Regions from separate parts of the Mesorhizobium sp. USDA 4132 genome, predicted to be linked through region 2. Evidence: predicted binding sites of a transcription regulator. Region 2 holds the regulator's gene; each other region holds the start of a gene.
The links. The regulator PhoB, encoded in region 2, activates phosphate uptake and scavenging genes when phosphate is short. The targets are predictions, from matches to a motif close to TGTCATNNANCTGTCAT.
Positions count from the first base shown of each region.

Region 1 (5,612 bases), 330 kb from region 2:
TGCTGGCACCCGTCAATGAGGCAGCTGAATGACACTGGTTGTGGCTTACCCCCCTCTGTCCTGCCGGACATCTCCCCCTCAAGGGGGGAGATTGGATAGACACGCCCGCTCGATCCCTCTTGAAGACACCGCTTATCGAACTGCCCGATCCCATTTGGGGCTGAGGCTTACCCGCTTGCCGATCTCCCCCCTTGAGGGGGAGATGTCCGGCAGGACAGAGGGGGGTGAACCCCACGCGCCGACATTCAAGGACAAAACGCCATGACCGACACCCCTCTTCTCAAAGTCAGCGGCGTCTCGAAATTCTATGGCAGCCGGATCGGCTGCAAGGATGTTTCCTTCGATCTGTGGCCGGGCGAAGTGCTTGCCATCGTCGGTGAATCCGGCTCCGGCAAGACGACGCTGCTCAACTGCCTGTCGACCCGGCTGATGCCGACGGCCGGCAGTGTCGAATACCGGATGCGCGACGGCAATTTCCGCGACCTCTACCATATGAGCGAGGCCGAGCGACGCTTCCTGATGCGCACCGACTGGGGCTTCGTGCACCAGAACCCGGCCGACGGCCTGCGGATGACGGTTTCGGCCGGCGCCAATGTCGGCGAGCGGCTGATGGCCGTCGGCGACCGGCATTACGGCAAGATCCGCGAGACGGCGAGCGACTGGCTGACCCGCGTCGAAATCGGCACCGACCGCATCGACGATCAGCCGCGCGCCTTTTCCGGCGGGATGCGCCAGCGCCTGCAGATCGCCCGCAACCTCGTCACCGGCCCGCGCCTCGTGTTCATGGACGAGCCGACCGGCGGCCTCGACGTCTCGGTCCAGGCTCGCCTGCTCGATCTCGTGCGCGGCCTCGTCAACGATCTCGGCCTGTCGGCGATCGTCGTCACCCACGATCTTGCGGTCGCCCGCCTCCTGTCCCACCGGATGATGGTGATGAAGGACGGCTATGTGATCGAGCACGGGCTGACGGACCGGGTGCTCGACGATCCGCGCGAGCCTTATACCCAGCTTCTCGTCTCTTCCATTCTTCAGGTCTGAGGAAAAACGATCATGGCAACTCCCCTCGTCGTTTCCGAGGTCTTCAAGAGCTTCACCATGCATCTGCGCGATGGCATCAAGCTGCCGGTCGTCAACGATGTGAACTTTTCCGTCGCGAGCGGCGAATGCGTCGTGCTCGGCGGCCCGTCAGGCATCGGCAAGAGCTCGATCCTGAAGATGCTCTATGGCAACTATGCCGTCGATGCCGGCCAGATCCTTGTCGATCACAAGGACCGGCTCGTCGATATCGCTCGTGCCGATCCGCGCACCGTGCTCGACGTGCGCCGCCATACGCTCGGTTATGTCAGCCAGTTCCTGCGCACCGTGCCGCGGGTCTCCGCGCTCGACGTGGTCGCCGAACCGCTCGTCGCCCGCGGTATCCCGGCAGTGGAAGCGCGCGGCAAGGCGGCCGAGCTGCTGGGCAAGCTCAACCTGCCGCAGGAGCTCTGGACCCTGCCGCCCGCGACGTTTTCGGGTGGCGAACAGCAGCGGGTCAACATCGCCCGCGGTTTCATCACCAGCCACCGTATCCTGCTCCTCGACGAGCCGACCGCTTCGCTCGACGCCATCAACCGCCGCGTCGTCGTGGACATGATCGCGGACAAGAAACGCGAGGGCGTCGCCCTTCTCGGCATCTTCCACGACGAGGAAGTGCGCGAGGCGGTGGCAGACCGCGTTCTCGACGTCTCCCAATTTTCTCCGCGAAAGGCAGTCGCCGCATGAGCGTCAAGGTGGGGCTCGAGCCCGCAATCCACGAAACGGCAAATGTCAACAATTCCACGCTCGGCCCGTATACGGAAGTCTCCGAGCGCTGCCGCATCAGCGAGGCCGAGATCGGCGCCTATTCCTATATCATGCAGGACGGCTCGATCTGGTGCGCGACGATCGGCAAGTTCGTCAACATGGCGGCCTCGGTGCGCATCAACGCCACCAACCACCCGACCTGGCGGGCGACGCTGCACCACTTCACCTATCGCGCCGCCAGCTACTGGGACGACGCGGAAGACGAAAAGAGCTTCTTCGAATGGCGGCGCGACCATCGCGTCACCATCGGCCATGACGTGTGGATCGGCCACGGCGCCACCGTGCTACCGGGCGTCACTGTCGGCAACGGTGCGGTGATCGGCGCCGGTGCGGTCGTCTCGAAGGACATCGCGCCCTATACGATCGTCGGCGGCGTGCCGGCGAAACTCATCCGCGAGCGTTTCACAAAAGCGGTCGGCGAGGCGATGGACCGGCTTGCCTGGTGGGACTGGGATCACCTGAAACTGAGAGCTGCGCTCGATGATTTCCGGGCACTTTCGGCAGAGGAATTCGTGTCCCGTCATGCCACGTAACGGAAGCGTGACGGGCACTTTCGGAATATAATAAAATCGACATAAAACCGACATTCAGACTTCATCAACCATCGCTATCGAGCTCTCAGAAAAAGGCTGAATTGGCGAGAGAGCATGAAGTTCGAGTTGAGGGACATCACCCGCCGTTTCGGCGACCGTATCGCGGTGAGCGCCGTGAACGTCGAGATTCCCCAAGGCCAGATGGTCGGCATCATCGGCCGCTCCGGCGCGGGCAAGTCGACCCTGCTGCGCATGATCAACCGCCTGCAGGAGCCGAGCTCCGGCTCCATCTATTTCAACGGCGCCGAAGTCTCCTCCCTCAAGGGCCGGGCACTGCGCAACTGGCAGCGCGACTGCGCGATGATCTTCCAGCAGTTCAACCTGGTGCCGCGCCTCGACGTGATGACCAATGTGCTGCTCGGCCGTCTCAATCACCGTTCGACGACCTTGAGCCTCTTGAAAATCTTCAGCCGTGACGAGCGCGTCATGGCGATGGCGGCGCTCGAGCGGCTCGGCATCGAACAGACGGCGTTGCAGGCCGCCGGAACATTGTCCGGCGGACAGCAGCAGCGGGTGGCGATTGCCCGTGCGCTGGTGCAGGCCCCGAAAATGATGCTCGCCGACGAGCCGATCGCCTCGCTCGATCCGCTCAATGCCAAAATCGTCATGGACGCGCTGCGCGACATCAACGAGCGCGAAGGCATCACGGTCATCACCAATCTGCACACGCTCGATACCGCCCGCAGCTATTGCGAGCGGATTATCGGCATGGCGGGCGGCCGCGTCGTCTTCGACGGACCGCCGCAGGAGCTCAATGCCAATGCGGTGCGCGAGATCTACGGCTCCGACAGGGATGGCGCCGGGATCGACGAGACGATGACGTCGACCAGCCTCGCCTCCACCCGTCGCGGCGAGGCTCCGGTCGCGATCGACACATCCGGCATGATGGCCGAAGCCGCCGCCATGCGCTGACCTGTTTCCGGCTGCCGACCCGCGGCCGGAAGACTGACGCCCTTTCCGGGTTGACCACCCCAATCACCAAAGGAGACTTCCATGTCTGCATTCCGCAAGATCCTGATGGCGACGATCGCCATCGCTGCCGTCGCCGGCCAGGCCCACGCCCAGAGCGCACCCGTTCTGCGCATCGGCCTCGATGGCGGCGAAAACGAAGCCGACCAGGTTCGCCGCACCGAATGCGTCAAGCCGGGCCTGATCGCCGCGACCGGCGCTTCGGATGTCAAGCTCTTCCCGTCGCCGAACTATAACGGCGTCATCCAAGGCCTGCTCGGCGGCACGATCGACCTCGCCGTCATGGGTGCATCCTCCTACGCTTCGATCTACATCAAGGACCCGAACGCCGTTACCCCGGTCCTGACAACCAAACAGGCCGACGGTTCGACCGGCTACTACTCGATCATGGTTGCCCGCAAGGATTCGGGCATCAAGACGCTCGCCGATGCCAAGGGCAAGAAGATCGGCTTCGCCGATCCGGATTCGACCTCCGGTTACCTCGTGCCGAACGTCTCCTTGCCGAAGGACATCGGCATGCCGGTCAAGCAGTACTTCTCCGAAACCGGTTTCGGCGGCGGCCACGAGAACCTCGTTCTCGGCATTCTCGACAAGAAGTTTGACGTCGGCACCACCTTCGGTTCGGCTGTCGGCGACTGGGCGCAGGGCTACTCGTCCGGCAACCTGCACATCATGGTCACCAAGGGCCTGCTCGACATGGACGACATCGTCCAGGTCTGGAAGTCGCCGCTCATCCCGAACGGCCCGCTGATGGTTTCCAACAAGCTTTCGGACGACATGAAGAAGAAGGTGACCGCCTACTTCGCCGAGCTGCCGAAGAAGGACAAGGCCTGCTTCGAGAGCTTCACGGGCGGCGGCTACGTCGACTGGTCGCCGGTCGACCAGAAGTTCTACCAGACCATCATCGACGCCCGTAAGGCCGTCATCGGCGGCTGATCCAACGTCTGATCAATATCTTGGCGGCGGCATCATGACGATGCCGCCGCTCGTTCAAAAAGGATGCCCAGAATGGCGCACGTGGCCGAACCCGCTCAACTCAGCGGGCTGCAGGAAAGCTCCCGCACCATCCTCGACCATTATCAGCAACAGGTGCGGACCCGGCGGATTTATACCGTCGTCTCCATTGTGGTTTTCCTGATCGTGCTCGCTGCGTCGCTGGATTTCGCCAACGAAGCCAATTCCGGCAAGTTCTTCGAACGCCTTCCGTATTTCTTCGACTTCATCAAGAGCTTCGTGCCCAACAGCCCGCTGGAGATCTTCCGCGCCATGTTCGACCTGCCGTCGCCCTATGCGGACGGCTCGATCAAGTTCGACTATACGAGCGATCGCGTCTGGATCACCGACAGCTTCTACATTCCGAACTTCTTCTACCAGCTCGCCATCACCCTCAATATCGCGATCGTCTCGACCATTCTCGGCTCGACGGGCGCATTCCTGCTCTGCTTCTTCGCTTCCTCCAACCTCGTCGGCTCGCGGGCAGTGCGTTGGGGAGTGCGGCGGATCATGGAAATCATGCGCGCCTTCCCGGAGATCGTCATCGCCGGCCTTCTCGCCGCCATCCTGTCGATCGGTCCGATTGCGGCGATCATCGCGGTCTCCTTCCACACCATCGGTGCGCTCGGAAAGCTGTTCTTCGAAGTGGTCGAGAATGCCGACATGAGGCCGGACGAGGGCCTGCGGGCCTCGGGCGCCAGCTGGCTGGAGCGTGTCCGTTTCGCGATCCTGCCGCAGGTCCTGCCGAATTTCGTGTCCTATACGCTGCTGCGCACAGAGATCAACGTGCGCGCCTCGACCATTATCGGCGCCGTCGGCGGCGGCGGCATCGGCGAGGTGTTCAGCCTGTCGATCGGCCGCGACCACGCCGCCAAGACCTATGCGATCATCATCCTTCTCCTAGTCACCGTCATCTGCGTCGACCAGTTCTCGGCCTGGCTGCGCCGCCGGCTGATCGGCAGGCAATCGTTCGAATTCGGCCGGGGAGCCGCCTGATGTCCACTCTCGCCGTCAATGCCGCAGATCGCGAACGCCTGCTCGCCGCCTATCCCGAAGTCTTTCACCGCAGCTTCATGCAGCACTGGGGGCTGGCGATCGCCGCCGTTGCGGTCTTCGTCTACCTCGCCTTCTGCTTTTCCTTCTTCAACGTCATCCCGACCTTCGTCAACGGCAACTGGGACCGCGCGGCGATCTATATCCAGGACTGGTATTCCT
Region 1 covers NZ_JBWCCP010000001.1:254,242-259,853, reverse strand. The annotation lists gene ACZ9IU_RS01245 (alpha-D-ribose 1-methylphosphonate 5-phosphate C-P-lyase PhnJ) at 1-32, shown strand, start outside; gene phnK (phosphonate C-P lyase system protein PhnK) at 262-1,038, shown strand; gene phnL (phosphonate C-P lyase system protein PhnL) at 1,051-1,761, shown strand; gene ACZ9IU_RS01230 (DapH/DapD/GlmU-related protein) at 1,758-2,375, shown strand; gene phnC (phosphonate ABC transporter ATP-binding protein) at 2,490-3,347, shown strand; gene phnD (phosphonate ABC transporter substrate-binding protein) at 3,429-4,340, shown strand; gene phnE (phosphonate ABC transporter, permease protein PhnE) at 4,413-5,393, shown strand; gene phnE (phosphonate ABC transporter, permease protein PhnE) at 5,393-5,612, shown strand, end outside.
Region 1: the regulator PhoB is predicted to act here: its motif matches at 2,413-2,429, upstream of phnC (phosphonate ABC transporter ATP-binding protein).

Region 2 (5,612 bases):
GCGCTGCCTCAACCGCATGAACGACACGATCGAGAATTGCCGCGTCACCGGCAAGATCACCCTCGACACGGACGATATCTACGACAATAACATCGACGTCGTGGAACTTCGCGCCCGCGTCGGCATGGTTTTCCAGAAGCCGAATCCGTTCCCGAAGACCATCTACGAGAACATTTCCTACGGTCCGCGCATCCACGGCCTTTCCAAGAACAAGGCCGACATGGATCAGATCGTCGAGGCGAGCCTGCAGCGCGCCGGCCTCTGGACCGAAGTCAAGGATCGCCTGCATGAATCCGGCACCGGTCTCTCCGGCGGTCAGCAGCAGCGTCTGTGCATCGCCCGCGCGATCGCCGTGTCGCCCGAAGTCATCCTCATGGACGAACCATGCTCGGCTCTCGATCCGATCGCGACCGCCAAGGTAGAAGAGCTCATCCATGAACTTCGTGCCAACTACACGATCGTCATCGTGACGCACTCGATGCAGCAGGCTGCCCGCGTCTCGCAGCGCACCGCCATGTTCCATCTCGGCCAGCTCGTCGAGGAGAACGACACCGACAAGATGTTCACCAATCCCGACGACCAGCGCACCCAGGATTACATCATGGGCCGTTTCGGCTGACCCAGCCGACTGTGCCGCCTGAAAATCAATTTTGAGGACTAGAAGATGGCATCGACCCATATCCTGTCGGCTTATGACGACGAACTGAAATACCTGAGCCGCCGTATCTCCGAAATGGGCGGCCTCGCCGAGCAGATGTGCTCGGACGCCGTGCGCGCGCTGGTCAATTCCGACGCCGCACTCGCCCAGAAGGTCATCTCCGACGACGTGATCCTCGATCACGCCGAGCGCGAGATCGGCGACAAGGCGATCATCACGATCGCCCGCCGCCAGCCGGTTGCGGCCGACCTTCGCGAGATCGTCGGTTCGCTGCGCATCGCCTCTGATCTGGAGCGCGTCGGCGACCTTGGCAAGAACACCGCCAAGCGCGTCATCGCGGTTCAGGGCACCGGCGTGCCACGCAAGCTCGCTCGCGGCCTGGAGCATCTCTCCGATCTCGCCCTCGTGCAGCTCAAGGACGTCCTCGACGTCTATTCGACGCGTTCGGCGGAGAAGGCCGAGGCGATCCGCAGCCGCGACGAGGAAATCGACGCGATGTACACCTCGCTGTTCCGCGAGCTCCTCACCTACATGATGGAGGATCCGCGCAACATCACCACCTGCACGCATCTGCTGTTCTGCGCCAAGAACATCGAGCGCATCGGCGACCACGCCACCAACATCGCCGAGACCATCTACTACATGACGACCGGTGCCCAGCCGGAAGGCGATCGTCCGAAGGACGACTCGTCGAACACGCTCGGCGCGATCACCGAATAGAACTGACGGAGCAGACCAAGAATGCTGCCGAAAATTGCTGTCGTAGAAGACGAAGAAGCGCTGAGCGTGCTTCTTCGTTACAATCTGGAAGCCGAGGGTTATGAGGTCGATACCGTTTTGCGGGGCGACGAAGCCGAAATTCGGCTTCAGGAGCGGGTACCGGACCTCCTGATCCTGGACTGGATGCTGCCCGGCGTTTCCGGCATCGAACTCTGCCGCCGGCTGCGCATGCGCCCGGAAACGGAGCGCTTGCCGATCATCATGCTGACGGCCCGCGGCGAGGAGAGCGAACGTGTTCGCGGCCTCGCCACCGGCGCCGACGACTATGTCGTGAAGCCCTTCTCGACGCCTGAACTGATGGCCCGCGTCAAGGCGATGCTTCGCCGCGCCCGTCCCGAAGTGCTCTCCAGCGTGCTCCGTTGCGGCGATATCGAACTCGACCGGGAAACTCATCGCGTTCACCGCAAGAGCCGCGAAGTGCGCCTGGGCCCGACCGAATTCCGCCTGCTGGAATTCCTGATGGCGTCGCCCGGCCGCGTCTTTTCGCGGTCGCAGCTTCTGGACGGCGTCTGGGGTCACGACATCTATGTCGACGAGCGCACCGTCGACGTGCATGTCGGGCGTCTCAGGAAGGCGCTCAACTTCTCCAATATGCAGGATGTCATCCGCACCGTCCGCGGCGCGGGTTATTCAATGGAATCCTGAGAGGCGGCTTTAAGCCGCCTCGGTCTGCCGCTGCCATTCCGGCAACGGAAAGATCCTGTCGTAGGCCCAGTTGAAGAAGAAGGCATAGACCACGTAGAAGACCGCGAACGACACGTCCATCGTCAGCGCATGGGCGAGGCTGATGCCGAGATACCAGGCGATCAGCGGCAGAAGCGCGATCAGCAGTCCAAGTTCGAACAGCACCGCATGCGCCACGCGTATGGCGGTGTTTTTCTGCGTGCCGCCGGTAAAGCGCTGCATCAGGTGGTCGAAGCCGAGATTGTACAGATAGTTCCAGCCAGTGGCGATCGTCGCGCTGCCGATGCCGACCACGCCGATATCGGCGGCCGGCATGCCGAAGGCGAAGGAGCCGAGTGGTGTGATGAGAGCGAGCCCGATCAGTTCGAAGCTGATGGCATGGCGGATACGGTCGCGTGTCGAGCGCATGATGACCTCCTGGGATGCTTTCCGGGCCGTCCCGGAGTTTCTGCCCGAATGGGGGAGGTCGTCCTCGCTGTCTTTCAGATAGGCGCAATGCCGATCCGGAGCAAGGCTCGGCCGGCATATCTGCCATGCACAACAAAAAAGCGGGCCTTGAGCCCGCCTTCGATTTTTGCCCTCGTGTCGCGCCGCCGCTCAGACCCGTGCGGCAACCTTGCGGCGCTCGTTGACCGGCTGGTAGGCGAGCTTTGCGTGATAACCGCAATAGGGCGATGCATCCGGGGATTCACAGCCGCAGAAGTGGAAGTCTTCCTTAAGCGGGTCGCCGACCGGCCACTTGCAGGTGCGCTCGGTGAGTTCCGTCAATGCAAGGCGACGGGAGATCGGCACGACCACGTTGGAGGCCGGACGGTATTCCATCTCCTGGTAGGGTTCGATCTCGATCTCTTCCTTGACCATCGTCGCGCCGACGGCGCGGGTAACGGTCCGGGTCGTGACGCGCGACGCATAGTTCGGAGCCCGCGGCGCCGATGTCGTCCGCTTGGCAGCCGATGCGCGACCGGTCGCAACCGTGCCGCCGGCTTTCGCCCGGCCCGGCAGGCAGAGGCGATGCACCTTGCCGATCACGGCATTGCGGCTTACGCCTCCCAGTTGTGCAGCAATCTGGCTGGCACTCAGGCCCTCCGACCACAATCTTTTGAGCTTCTCGACACGCTCGTCTGTCCAGTTCATGCCCGTTCTCCGCCTTTGAACGCCGCTGGCATGCAGAATCCGTCCACCTTTACTGTGAAAATCATTTCACAGCACCCACTATATCTATGCTTGAGGTGACTAGTTCCGCCGCATGCAGTCTAGTAATTGATCTTTAACCTAGTGTGAGGCTGACTCCGTGGCAAGAGTCGGAGGAATCTGCGGGATTCGATTTCGTGGTTTTCCCCAACTTGCTGTGATGGAGAGTCTTTTTTGTCACAGAAGCCAGCGCCTGTCGGTTTCCGGTCGTAACGCGCCTAAAACACCGAGCTTTGTTGACATTGACGGCCTAAACCCCGATAGTGCCCCCGCCGCCCAGTGGGCGGCATTTTTGGTTTTTCTGGCCGGTTTTGTCGGCCTTTTTTGACTGCCTAGAGGAGTGATGTCGCCATGGCTGAAGCCGCGCTTTTCGACACGTTTGCCCGGGCTCCGCTGCGTTTTGAACGCGGCGAGGGCGTATGGCTTGTGACGGAAAGTGGAGAGCGATATCTCGACTTCGGCGCGGGCATCGCCGTCAATTCGCTCGGTTATGGCCACCCGCATCTCGTCGGCGCGCTGAAGGCGCAGGCCGACAAGGTCTGGCACACGTCCAACCTCTTCGAGCAGCCCGGCCAGGAGACGCTGTCGCGCCGCCTCGCCGACAACTCTTTCGCGGATAAGGTGTTTTTCACCAATTCCGGTGCGGAGGCGCTCGAATGCGCCATCAAGACCGCGCGCCGCTACCAGTTCGTGAAGGGCCATCCGGAACGCTTCCACATCGTCACCTTCGAGGGCGCCTTCCATGGCCGCACGTTGGCGACCATCGCTGCGGGCGGCCAGGCGAAATATCTCGAAGGTTTCGGCCCCAAGGTCGAAGGCTTCGATCAGGTGCCGTTCGGCGATATGGACGCTTTGAAGGCTGCGATCACCGATGCGACCGCGGCGATCCTCATCGAGCCGATCCAGGGCGAGGGCGGCATCCGGCCGGTTCCAAAGGAATTCTTGGCTGCGCTGCGGCAGATCTGCGACGACAACGGCCTGCTGTTGATCTTCGACGAGGTCCAGACCGGCGTCGGCCGCACCGGCAAACTGTTCGCCTATGAATGGACGGGCGTTTCGCCCGACATCATGGCGCTCGCCAAGGGCATCGGCGGCGGGTTCCCGCTCGGGGCCTGCCTTGCCACGGCGGAAGCTGCGTCCGGTATGACAGCCGGCACCCACGGCACCACCTACGGCGGCAACCCTCTGGCCATGGCGGTCGGCAATGCCGTGCTCGACGTGATCCTGGGGGATGGCTTCCTGGAAAATGTCCGCGACGTCACGTTGGTCTTGCGGCAGGGGCTCGCCAGCCTCAAGGATCGCTTCCCCAACGTCATCGAGGATATCCGCGGCGAAGGCCTGCTGCTCGGCGTGAAGGCAAAGGTGCCGGCGGGCGACCTGGTTGCTGCCATGCGGGGTGAACACATGCTGGCCGTTCCGGCCGGTGACAACGTGGTGCGTCTCCTGCCACCGCTCACAGTCACAGCGGAGGAAGCCCGCGAGGGTCTCTCCCGCATCGAGAAAGCGGCGGAAAAGCTCTCCGCCTCGGAAATGAAGAAATCGGCCTGAGCGGGCAAAAAGGGGGATGCCGTTGTAGGTTTCCCGCGTCACAGGGAACATCACATGGCATCTCCCAAGCATTTCCTCGATCTTTCCGCCGTTTCCCCGGCTGATCTGCGCAGCATTCTCGACGACGCGAAGACCCGCAAGCAGGCTACCAAGGCCGGCACGGCGGAAAAGCCGCTAGCCGGCAAGATGCTGGCGATGATCTTTGAAAAACCTTCCACCCGCACCCGCGTATCCTTCGATGTCGGCATGCGCCAGCTCGGCGGCGAGACGCTGTTCCTGTCGGGTACCGAAATGCAGCTCGGTCGCGCCGAGACGATCGGTGACACCGCCAAGGTTCTGTCGCGTTACGTCGACGCCATCATGATCCGCACCACGGATCACGCCCGTATGCTGGAGCTTGCCGAACACGCGACCGTACCGGTCATCAATGCCCTGACCGACGACACGCATCCCTGCCAGATCATGGCGGACATCATGACTTTCGAAGAGCATCGCGGGCCGATCGCCGGCAAGACGGTTGCCTGGACCGGCGACGGCAATAACGTGCTGCATTCCTTCGTCGAAGGTGCTGCCCGTTTCGGCTATCGCATGAACATGGCGGTGCCGATGGGGTCGGAACCTGCCGACAAGTTTCTCAACTGGGCGCGCAACAACGGTGGCAACATCATGCTTTGCCATGATGCCGAAAAGGCGGTCGCCGGCGCCGATTGCGTCGTCACCGACACCTGGGTCTCGATGAACCAGGAGCACA
Region 2 covers NZ_JBWCCP010000001.1:589,017-594,628, forward strand. The annotation lists gene pstB (phosphate ABC transporter ATP-binding protein PstB) at 1-619, shown strand, start outside; gene phoU (phosphate signaling complex protein PhoU) at 665-1,378, shown strand; gene phoB (phosphate regulon transcriptional regulator PhoB) at 1,400-2,083, shown strand; gene ACZ9IU_RS03010 (PACE efflux transporter) at 2,093-2,530, opposite strand; gene ACZ9IU_RS03015 (GcrA family cell cycle regulator) at 2,720-3,256, opposite strand; gene ACZ9IU_RS03020 (aspartate aminotransferase family protein) at 3,665-4,861, shown strand; gene argF (ornithine carbamoyltransferase) at 4,916-5,612, shown strand, end outside.

Region 3 (5,612 bases), 910 kb from region 2:
TCCACCGCCCCCGGCCGGTGGCGAAGTGTGCAGGGCCGTTTCGATCCGCTTGTACTGTTGCAGACCAACCGTTGTTTGCGCTGACAATAAGAACTGTGCCCTGCCTCACGATCCCAACAAAACAAGCTGCGCATGATCCCGCGTCGGAGGAAATCTGCTGCCATCGGCCGGAGAGTTGGACTTCCTGCGACCTCACTTCTTGCGAAGATAATAAAGCAAAGAAAGCGAACGAAATCAGTTTAAAAGCGAGGCGCACGTCTCTCTCCGCACAACCAAAAACATCTGTACTTGTCCACCTCGGCGATGAGGGCCGAGCCATCAGTCAGTCGCGCACGTTTCCATATACAATTCAAGGTCACATTGTTGGGCAAGGAGATGTCCTGCGTCCTTCGCATCGAGCAAATTAGCGGATCGCCGGAGGCTCGCGCCTGCCTACGGCCGAACCTCGAAGTAGGTTTCCTACCCGCCATAGACAATCGCTCGCGATTGCAACGACAGTGGAATTTTTCCGGTTGCGTCCGCCGGCATTTTCATGTGCATGCTCGCGAAACCGATATTATCCGCCAACTGGCTGAGCAAGCTTGGATGTCTGTGAGCGCACCCCCTCGTGAGATCGGCTTTGTCCTGTTTGCCGGGCTGACCCAGCTTGATTTGACCGGGCCTTGGGAAGTTCTGACGCGGCTGCCGAATACGCGTTGCCATCTGCTGGCCGAGGGACGCGCTCCCGTTCGAAGTGCGAGCGGACTGAGTATCGTCCCAAGCATGTTGCTTGAAGAATGCGGTCAACTCGACATTGTGGTTGTCCCGGGCGGGCCCGGTCATCTGGATGCGATGCAGGACGAACGTCTTCTCTCGTTTCTACAGCGCCAGGAGCCCGGCTGCCAGTTCCTGATGGCCGCCTGCACAGGCACGCTGGTGCTTGCCGCCGCCGGTCTGCTTCAGGGTTACGAGTGCACCACCCACTGGACGGCGCTGCATAGGCTTTCAGCTTTCGGAGCAATGCCGGTAAATCGGCGGGTCGTGTTTGACCGGACGCGAGCCACCGGCGGCGGCGTGACGGCGGGTATCGACCTTGGCTTGCTCATGGCCGCCAAACTGGCAGGTGAAGATGTCGCGCGGAAAATCCAGCTGATGATGGAATATGCGCCTGAACCTCCATTCGCCGGATCGCCCATGACCGCCCATCCCTCGACAGTGAAGGCGTTGGAAGCACCATCGGATATCGCAGATCAGATAAGGGCCATCGATGCCGACGCGATATCCAGACTTCGGCGAGACGCTCGGCTCGTCTAGCGATTGCGACCTGCGACAGGGCCAGGTTGATCGGAGACCTCGACCACGGTCTCGAACGTGGTGCAAAGGGGGCGCTCCGTAATTCCGTTTAGGCCCAGCAAGGACGTTTTTTACTTCTCGGGCTGAAAGCAGCCTCGCCGCTCACGACACCCGGATCCCCGTCTCCCAAACAAAAAGAGCGCCCGGCTTTCACCGGACGCTCTTCGTTTTTGGCACGTCCGCTGCTTACTTGGCAGACAGGAATTCGCCGACTTCGAGTACGCTGAACTCGTTGTTGTCGGCCTTGTCGACGGCGCGGCCTGCCGAGAAGGGCAGGTTATTGTCGTTGCCGATGATGATGTGGGTGGCGTCGATCACGTCGACGTTCTCGATCGTCACGAACGGCATGTCGTAGACGCTGGCGACGTTGCCGGCCTTCTTCTTGTTGTCCGGGTCCTGGATGTTCATCAGGTCGATATAACCGATCTTGCGGACGGCCTTGCCGACATTGGCGTCGTTGAACTCGATCTTGTAGACGCGCTTCAATTCGGCCGGAGCGTCGAAGCAATCCGGCTTCGGCTGTTTCGGATCGGCGCAGGCCTTGTCCTTGGTGCCGGCGCCGTTGTCGCGCTCGATCACGAGGGCGGTCGAGGCGTCGATCATGTTGAAATCGCCGATCGCGGCGCCCTTGTCGGCGAACGGATACAGCCACGAACGGCCGGTCCACTTCTTGGAGGCGACGTCGAATTCGATGACGCGGATGGCGGTCTTGCCGTCGGCCTGCTCGACCTGGCCGTCGTCCTTGTAGAGCGGGCCTTCGAGCAGGCCGTAGAGCTTGGAGCCATCCTTCGCCATGGCGAGGCCTTCGAAGCCCCCGGAACGCTTCAAGTTGAAGACCGGCATCTTGGCAGCGGGGTTGCCCGGTAGCTGGATGAGCGGGTTGTCCGGCGAAAGCACCGGCTTGCCGTCGACTGTGGTGGCGATGACGTCGGTCAGGCGGCCCTGGATATCGAACTTGAGCAGATAGGGGCCGAATTCATCGCCGAGCCAGAAGCCGTCGGCGACCGGCTGTACGGATTCGATGTCGAAATCGGCGCCGGTCAGGTAACGAGTTTCGGTGGCTTCGGTGACGATCGGAAACGGAGCGATCTTGTTCGGATCGGAGAGGAAGACGTTCTTGACGACTTCAGCCTTGTTGGTGGCCCAGTCGAACTTCATCTGGTGCAGGAAGAGCATCGAGTCGGACGAGTTGAACTTTGAGCCGAAACCATTGTCCGACAGCGTCCAGAAGGTGCCGTCAGCCATGGTCTTGATGCCGGAAAAGCCCTGGATCGGCTGGCCGTCGAGCGGCAGCTTGACGTCGGTGATGCGGGCGCCGTCCTTGCCCGGCAGGGTGCCGAGGGCGTCGGTGCGCTTGCGGTCGGCGGTGGTGAACTTGCCGGAGGTCTTGAGGAACGCCGGCGCATCGGCCGGAGCCGGAACGACCGTGTTGGCGGGCAGGATCGCCTGGCCGGTGAGCTTAGCCGGGAAAACCTTGTCGTCGGCGGAAGCGGAGCTGCCGATCAGCGCGGCAAGCGCTACGGTGGCGAAGAGAATTTTGGTCATGGGATCACCTGTTGGTTGGCGTGTCAAAGACGCCAACCGGTTAAGGTGAGTGCATGACGGTGAGGTGATGGAAGATTGACGCTTCGATGAAGCTTTGATGACTGAAATTTCACAAAAGCCGGCGGCCTCATGCGCTCCTGCGAAGCGCCATCCAGCGGCCTGGCGTCATGCCGAACGTCTTCTTGAAATGACGGGTGAAATGCGCCTGGTCGGCAAAGCCCGTATCGGCCGCGATATCCGCCAGGCTGCCGCCTTGCGACAGCAGGACCTTCGCTCGGTCGAGCCGGCGCATGACGAGATAGCGGTGCGGACTGGTGCCGAGAAGCTTTCGGAACTGCCTTGCGGTCGTGTAGCGATCGAAACCGCTGACTTCCTCCAGTTCCTCCGAAGAAACCGTCCGGTCGGCGTTCGCCTGCAGGTAATCGCGGCAGCGCAGAACCGCCTGTTGCGCGCGCGGCGTGCCCGGCGCTCCACCCTTGCCGTCCGCGTGGCGCCAGAGGCTTGTTGTCATGCGGCCGATCAGGTCGTCGAGCAGCAGGTCCTGCGGCTCGGCCGCGAGATCGTCCAGGGCTTCGACAAGACACTGCCGGAATTCCGCATCCGCTATGATGGGATCCGGCACGAAGGGCAGGCCACGCGAACCGCCTGCCGCCTCGATCAGCCGTTCCGGCGGCAGGTAGAGCATGCGATAGCGCAGCCCGGCATCGGTGCCGGCCGCCCCGTCATGCACTTCGTCCGGATGCAGCACGATGACGTTGCCGGGCAGGCTGGCGCGGGCGGCACCGCGATACTGGAAGGTCTGCACGCCGGAAAGTGTCATCCCGATCGCATAGGTGTCGTGGCGATGCGGCTCGAAACCGAGCCCATGGAAGCGGGCCTCGATCCGCTCGATGCCGCGCGAGGAGGGCGCCTGGACGATGCCGTCAGGAGCGCCGCTTGCGCTGCCGTCGGGCGCGCATCTTGCGCTGCCGTCGGCTGTGGCTCCCGAGTTGCACGAACGTTCAAGACCGGCCGCATCCGCTGCCGCTATCTCGTCGGTCCTTGCATGGCCTTTGGCATAACCTTCGACGGAGTTGTTCTTCATGTTCGATACCAAGATCGCGATCGTGCTTCGCGATGACCTCGCCCCCTGGCAGGAGCTCAACGTGACCGCGTTTCTGACGAGCGGCATCATCGCGCAAAATCCCGCGATCATTGGTGAAGCATATCGGGATGCGGCAGGTCATGTCTACAATCCGATGAGCATCCAGCCGATCGTGGTGCTGACCGCCGACCAGGAGACGCTGCGCACCATCCACCGGCGCTCGCTGGAACGGGAGGTGACGACGTCGGCCTATATCGAGGAAATGTTCTCGACGGGCCATGACGCGGCCAACCGCGAGGTATTCGCGCAGTTTGCGCCGGAGGATGCGAAACTGGTGGGCATTGCACTCCGGGCCGAGAAAAAGATCGTCGACAAGATCACCAAAGGCTCGAAAATGCATACCTGACGGCGAAGAACATGGTCCTCGGAATAACCCATAGCGCCGCGATCGGCGTGGTCGACGCCACCACATAGGCGGTGATGCTGAGGAGCAGGTAGTTCAGCCAGCCGACGTGCTTCGGCGTCATCAGGCCCGGCAGGGCGACGAGCAGGTTAGCGGCGCAGATCACCCGGATGATCGGGCGGATCCAGAGCGGCGAAAAGGCTCCAAGGCCCGGCGCTTCCATGAGGAGGACGAGCAATAGCGAGAGCAGGACGACGACTGCGATGAGGACATTCGATGTCGGATAGCGCATCAGTCGCTCAGGCCCCCAGCGTCGCGAAGATTGGGGCAAGCGATCGTCGCATACCCTTAAAGCTCCACCGCCTCGACCTTTTTGTTGACGAAGCGCAGGGCCACGCCGCCGTTGATGAGTTTGAGCGCTGTTTCGCCGAAGAGATCGCGGCGCCAGCCGGAAAGGGCTCCGACATTGGCGGCCTCGCCCTCGGCGGCGATCCTTTCGAGATCGTCGGTATTGGCGATGATTTTTGCGGCGACGCCCTGCTTGTCGGAGATCAGCTTCAGAAGAACCTTGAGCAGCTCGACGGCGGCGGCGGTGCCTTCCGGGACATGCACATGTTTCGGCGCATGCGGCATCTCGGTCTTCGGCAAGGCGAGCGCGGCGTTGACCGCTTCGATGATGGCGGCGCCGGAGGCGGAACGCTCCCAGCCCTTCGGAATGGTGCGGAGCCGCGACATGGCTTCCACGTCCTTCGGCTGCTGCTGGGCGATCTCGTAGATCGCATCGTCCTTCAGCACGCGAGAACGCGGCACGTTGCGGCTGCGCGCTTCGCGCTCGCGCCAGGCGGCGACGAATTTCAGGACAGCGAGTTCGGTCGGCTTGCGCAGGCGCGACTTGAGGCGCGCCCAGGCGTCGTCCGGATGCAGGTCATAGGTGCCGGGCGATTCCAGCACGGCCATTTCCTCGGTCAACCACAGAGCGCGGCCTTCCCGTTCGAGCTGAGCCTTGAGGAAGAGGTAGACGTCACGCAGGTGGGTGACGTCGGCCAGAGCATATTCGAGCTGCTTGTCGGAAAGCGGCCGGCGGCTCCAGTCGGTGAAGCGCGACGACTTGTCGATATGGACGTCCTTGATGCGGCTGACGAGCTGATCGTAGGAGACTGAATCCCCGAAGCCGCAGACCATGGCGGCGACCTGGGTATCGAAGATCGGATGCGGCACCAGATTGCCGAGATGGTAGACGATTTCGAT
Region 3 covers NZ_JBWCCP010000001.1:1,495,638-1,501,249, forward strand. The annotation lists gene ACZ9IU_RS07830 (hypothetical protein) at 1-256, opposite strand, end outside; gene ACZ9IU_RS07835 (DJ-1/PfpI family protein) at 364-1,293, shown strand; gene ACZ9IU_RS07840 (esterase-like activity of phytase family protein) at 1,519-2,877, opposite strand; gene ACZ9IU_RS07845 (AraC family transcriptional regulator) at 3,005-3,961, opposite strand; gene ACZ9IU_RS07850 (DUF2000 family protein) at 3,960-4,367, shown strand; gene ACZ9IU_RS07855 (hypothetical protein) at 4,339-4,656, opposite strand; gene rnd (ribonuclease D) at 4,713-5,612, opposite strand, start outside.
Region 3: the regulator PhoB is predicted to act here: its motif matches at 2,964-2,980, upstream of ACZ9IU_RS07840 (esterase-like activity of phytase family protein).

Region 4 (5,612 bases), 3.6 Mb from region 2:
TGGTGACGATGATCTATCTCATCCAGATCATGCTGCTTGCAGTGGTCGGCATCCTGATCGGCCTCGTCATCGGCGCGGTTTCGCCCTTCGTGGCGCTGCAGTTCCTCGAAGGCGTGCTGCCAGTTCCGAAGGAAGTCACCTTCTACCCCTCAGCGCTGGCGCTTGCCGCGCTGTTCGGCATCCTGATCACCTTCGCCTTCGCAGTCCTGCCGCTCGGTCATGCCCGCGAAGTGCCTGCGACCGCGCTTTTCCGCGAACAGAGTTTCGACAATACCCGCCTTCCCTCCTGGCCCTATCTTCTGGCCGCCGGCCTGGCACTCGCCGCCCTGGCGGCGCTTGCGATCGTCTCGGCGGAAGAACGTTTCATCGCCTCTGTCTTCCTCGCCGCAGTCGCCGGCGCTTTCATGCTGCTGCGCCTCGTGGCAGCACTGATCGCAGCACTGGCCAGGCGAAGCCCGCGGGTCAATTCGCCGGCGCTGCGGCTGGCGATCGGCAATATCCACCGGCCGGGCGCACTGACGCCCTCGGTCGTGCTGTCGCTCGGCCTCGGCCTTGCCCTACTCGTGACGCTCGCCCTGATCGACGGCAACATGCGCCGCCAGCTGACCGGCAGCATTGCGCAGCAGGCGCCGAACTTCTTCTTCGTCGATATTCAGGGATCGGAGCGGGAAGGCTTCGTCAACATCCTCAAACAGCAGGCGCCGGAGGGTACGATCACTCAGGTGCCGATGCTGCGCGGAAGAATCCTCGCCTTCAACGGCCAGGACGTCACCCAGATGAGCGTGCCGCCAGCCGGCCGCTGGGTGCTGCGCGGCGACCGCGGCATCACCTATGAGGAGAAGCTTCCTTCCAATTCGGCGCTCACCGCCGGGCAATGGTGGAGTGCCAACTACACCGGCGAGCCGCTGGTGTCCTTCTCGGCCGAAGAGGCCGGCGAACTTGGCCTGAAGATCGGCGATACCGTCACCGTCAACGTGCTCGGCCGCAACATCACCGCCCGCATCGCCAATTTCCGCAAGGTTCAGTGGGAATCGCTGTCGATCAATTTCGTGATGATCTTCTCGCCGAACACGTTTCGCGGCGCGCCGCATGCCTGGCTCGCGACGCTCAGCGATCCCAAGGCCACCGCCCAGCAGGAAGCCTCGATCCTGCGCGCCGTCACCAACGCCTATCCGACCATCACCAGCGTCCGGGTGAAGGATGCGATCGACATCGTCGACCAGCTCGTCGGCCAGCTCGCGACCGCGATCCGGGCCGCCGCCGCCGTTGCGCTGATCGCCTCGGTGCTGGTCCTTGCCGGTGCGCTCGCCGCCGGCAATCGGGCTCGCACCCATGACGCCGTCATCCTGAAAACGCTGGGCGGCACGCGCGGCATGCTGATGCGCGCCTTCAGCTACGAATATATGATCCTCGGCGCGGCAACCGCGCTCTTTGCGCTCGTCGCCGGCGGCCTCTCCGCCTGGTTCGTGGTCAGCCGCATCATGCGGCTCCAATCGGTCTTCCTGCCCGATGTCGCGGTGCTGACGCTCGCCGTTTCGCTGGTACTGACGGTCGGAATAGGCCTTGCCGGCACCTGGCGCATATTAGGGCAGAAAGCCGCACCTGTGCTGCGCGAGCTCTAATTCTCTCAGAGGTAGTATTTCGTGTTAACTCACGGATCAAATTCCCGTCAGAACATCCCATAGGTTGCTAAATAGCGCCTATGGCTTGCGTTTTTCGCTTGGCGCACCTCTTGTATGTGAAGCGATCTCGCATCATATTTATGCGCAGGCTTGCTGGAGCTCCGCAGCGGCGCCTGGGTCCGTGAAAAAGGGGCCCGACACCGTGAATAATTCCGGAGCTTAAAGAGGAAACAATGGCTGACTTTAACAACTACCAGACCCGGGCGGCGCAGGGTCGCGCCCAGTCCGGCGCGATGATCGATGAAGGCCTGCGCGCCTACATGCTCAAGGTCTACAACCTGATGGCTATCGGCTTGGCTATCACCGGTATCGCCGCTTATGGTATCTCGGCCCTCGCAACGACGACGGATGCAGCTGCAGCTGTCGCCCGGCTTCCGAACGGCATCCTGCTGACCAGCCTTGGCGCTGCGATCTACGGTTCGCCGCTTCGCTGGGTCGTCATGCTCGCACCGCTCGCGGTGGTGTTCTTCCTGAGCTTCCGCGTTCATAAGATGAGCGTCAGCGCTGCTCAGAGCACCTTCTGGGGTTATGCGGCTCTGATGGGTCTGTCGCTGTCGTCGATCTTCCTGGTCTACACGGCCCAGAGCATCGTTCAGACGTTCTTCATCACTGCTGCCTCCTTCGGCGCCCTGTCGCTTTACGGCTATACGACGAAGAGAAGCCTGTCGGGCATGGGCTCGTTCCTGATCATGGGCCTGTTCGGCCTGATCATCGCCTCGATCGTCAACATCTTCCTGGGTTCTGCCCCCCTCGCTTGGGCGATCTCGGTCATCGGCGTTCTGATCTTCGCAGGCCTCACCGCCTACGATACGCAGAAGATCAAGGAAATGTACTTTGACGGCGACGACGTCGCGGTTGCCGGCCGCAAGGCCATCATGGGCGCTCTGACCCTTTACCTCGACTTCATCAACCTCTTCACGTTCCTCCTCCAGTTCCTGGGCAACCGGAACAACTGATTTCCGAGGAATTTGAACAGGAAAAAGGCGGCCTCCGGGTCGCCTTTTTTGTTGCCCGGCTTCGCGTTGCGGCATAGGCTTGGCCATTCCTTTCAACGGCCTGCCTCCATGACATTCCATCTCCGCGACGCCTCCCCCGCCGATCTTTCCGCCATCACCGAGATCTATTGCGACAGCGTGCTGAACGGCACCGCAAGCTACGAGATCTTGGCCCCCGACCAGGCTGAGATGACGGCTCGCTTCGAGGCGATCCGGGCCAAGGGGTATCCCTATATCGCGGCCGAACAGGAAGACGGCACGCTCCTCGGCTACGCCTACGCATCGGCCTTCCGCACCCGCCCGGCCTATCGCTGGCTGGTCGAGGATTCGATTTACCTGGCACCGGAAGCGCGCGGCAAGGGCGTCGGCAAGGCGCTGCTCAAGGAATTGCTGGTGCGCTGCGAGGCGCTCGGTTTCCGCCAGATGGTCGCCGTCATCGGCGGTGCGAGCCCGGCGTCCGTGGCGCTGCATCGCGGCCTCGGTTTCGAACTGACCGGCACACTGAAGGGCACCGGCTTCAAACATGGGAAATGGCAGGATACCGTGCTGATGCAGGCAGCCCTCGGCGAAGGCAACGAAACCGATCCGGATCCCAGCGTCTATCCGGGCTCGCTGTTTACCGAGTAGCGATTAGCGTCAGTCGATCAGTTTCAGCACCTTGTCGAACACCTTGAGCACCTGCGGCAGCTCATGGCCGCGCTTCATAATCAGCCCGTGGGTGTTCGTCACGGAATAGGCGCCCTGCTTGGCGGCAAGCTTCGGGTTCTTCTCGATTCGGAACAGCGGCGTTTCGCCCGAGCGCTTGAAAATGGAAAACACCGCCCGATCCTTGAGGTGATCGATAGCGTAGTCCTTCCATTCTCCCTCGCCGACCATGCGGCCGTAAATCCTTAGGATCGCGTCGAGTTCGCGCCGGTGGAAAGTGACCGGTGCAGGATCGAGATTCTGCCTATATTCACTGAGATCGACGACGACGGCTGTGTCCCGGGATCTCTGGCCCCCCGGCAAATCCGGCTGATCTGTCATCAAGACTCCCAAATCGTCAAATGTCAGAGACATGACAGTTTGCCCGAGAGGCTGCAAAAATCAACCCCGGCAATTTCGCGGGGAGCGAACCGCACGATTTTATTGTTGCCCCATTTCGAACAAAAGAGTGCCCGATTTCGAAGCGAAATTGACGATGTTGGTTGGCGCCGTTTTCAGCGCCATATGGCCCGGTCTGGTGCATTGACCCTTACCCCCAGCCCCCCAATGTTATTGGATCGGGCCGCCAACAAGAATTCACACACAGTCAGCCAGTCCTGAACCGCGCCTGCGGTCAATAGTTCTTGCGACCTACCATCAATACAGTCGCGCCGAGAATGGCTGCCGGTTCGCCGCCCGGACCGGAAGTCTGCAGCAGGATCGCGCAGCCGTCCTTCTTGGACTTGCCCATCAGCTTGCCCGGCAGGGTCAGCTTCATGCTCTGGCCGTTCCATGTGCCCACCGACTGGACGTCATAGACGGCGTGCCAATATTCCATGTTCTTGCCGCTGTTTTCACCCTTGGTGACATCCACCTGCTGGCGTTTGGTGAAATAGGCGACGACGACGTCCGCCTGTCCCTTGCCATCGCCGATCTCGATCTCGATCTCGTCGCCGCGCATCGCAGCGGTGACCGGAACGTCGAGCCCCTTGCCGTTCTGGCCGAGCATCTTCACCTTGTCATTGATGACGGTGAGGTCCGTGCCCTTGACATGATCGCGGCCGTTAATAACGGCCTGCGGAGTATAGACGCCGGTGCGTCCGAACGTCTTGGCATAACCATATTGCCGCTCGGTATTTTCCTTGGAGCTCAGCGTATCGGTCCAGCCGAGATAGTTCCAGTAATCGACGTGGTAGGAGAGCACGACCATGTCGCCCTGCGCCACCAGCTCGCCCAGAGCGGCGTCGGCCGGCGGGCAGGAAGAACACCCCTGAGAGGTGAAAAGCTCGATCACGCCCTTCGGCGCTCTCACCTCTCCCGCCAATGCAGCGCCCGCATAAAACAGGCCCGCAACAAGGAGTACGGAGCGAAAACGAAAGGGCATGGGTGGCGGACCTTTTTATCAGGGCAACTGTTATCCACGATTGCTCGCGGCGATCAAGGCCGAATGCACTGGATGGCGGAAAGTAACCACCGGGCACCTTCAAGAGAAAGTCACGAAGGGGTGAAGACCGGATAATTGATCGGTTCCCGAATGCCTTTCGTTGGGCGCCAAACTTGGCGAAAAATACGCTGAGGTCAAATCAGTTTAAGCAAGCCCTGAGTAAAATAAACGGCACCCACGCCGGTGACGACCCAGCGCGTCCAGGCGCGGAAATTCTGGTCGGTCATTTTCTGCAGGATGCCATTGCCGACATGCGCGCCGAGGATGGCGATCGGCGCGGCGAGCAGGATCGAAATCCAGTCGGAGGCTGGCAGGCCGGAAGCCGCGTTCCAATAGAAGGCGACCTTCGTGAGATGCGAAAGCGTCTGGATCGACGCCTTGGTGGCGATGATCTTGCGGCGGTCCATCTGGGTGCGGATGAAAAAGATATCGACCGTCGGACCCGCGACGCCGACGCTGATCGTCAGTGCGCCGGAAAACAGCCCGCAGATGAAAGCATGCAGAGGCTTTGACGCATCGAGTTGCAGCCGCTTGACGGGCAGCCAGACCAGGATCGGCATCAGCCCCACTCCGATCAGCACGACGACCAGGTCCGGCGCGTAATTGACCGAGAACAGCACCGCCGCCGAAACGGCGACGCCGAGGCAGAGGATGCCGAGGATGCGGTAGTCGATATAGGCGCGAGAAAACCAGGCGCGCGATCCGTTCGACACCATCTGAATGATGCCGTGGAAGGCGATCGCAGTACCGACGGGATAAAGGAAAAGCAGCACCCAGAGCAGGATCAGCCCACCCGCCATGCCAAAA
Region 4 covers NZ_JBWCCP010000001.1:4,158,425-4,164,036, forward strand. The annotation lists gene ACZ9IU_RS20805 (ABC transporter permease) at 1-1,622, shown strand, start outside; gene ACZ9IU_RS20810 (Bax inhibitor-1/YccA family protein) at 1,856-2,638, shown strand; gene ACZ9IU_RS20815 (GNAT family N-acetyltransferase) at 2,747-3,304, shown strand; gene ACZ9IU_RS20820 (DUF2794 domain-containing protein) at 3,314-3,703, opposite strand; gene ACZ9IU_RS20825 (DUF1223 domain-containing protein) at 3,996-4,745, opposite strand; gene ACZ9IU_RS20830 (sulfite exporter TauE/SafE family protein) at 4,940-5,612, opposite strand, start outside.
Region 4: the regulator PhoB is predicted to act here: its motif matches at 3,724-3,740, upstream of ACZ9IU_RS20820 (DUF2794 domain-containing protein).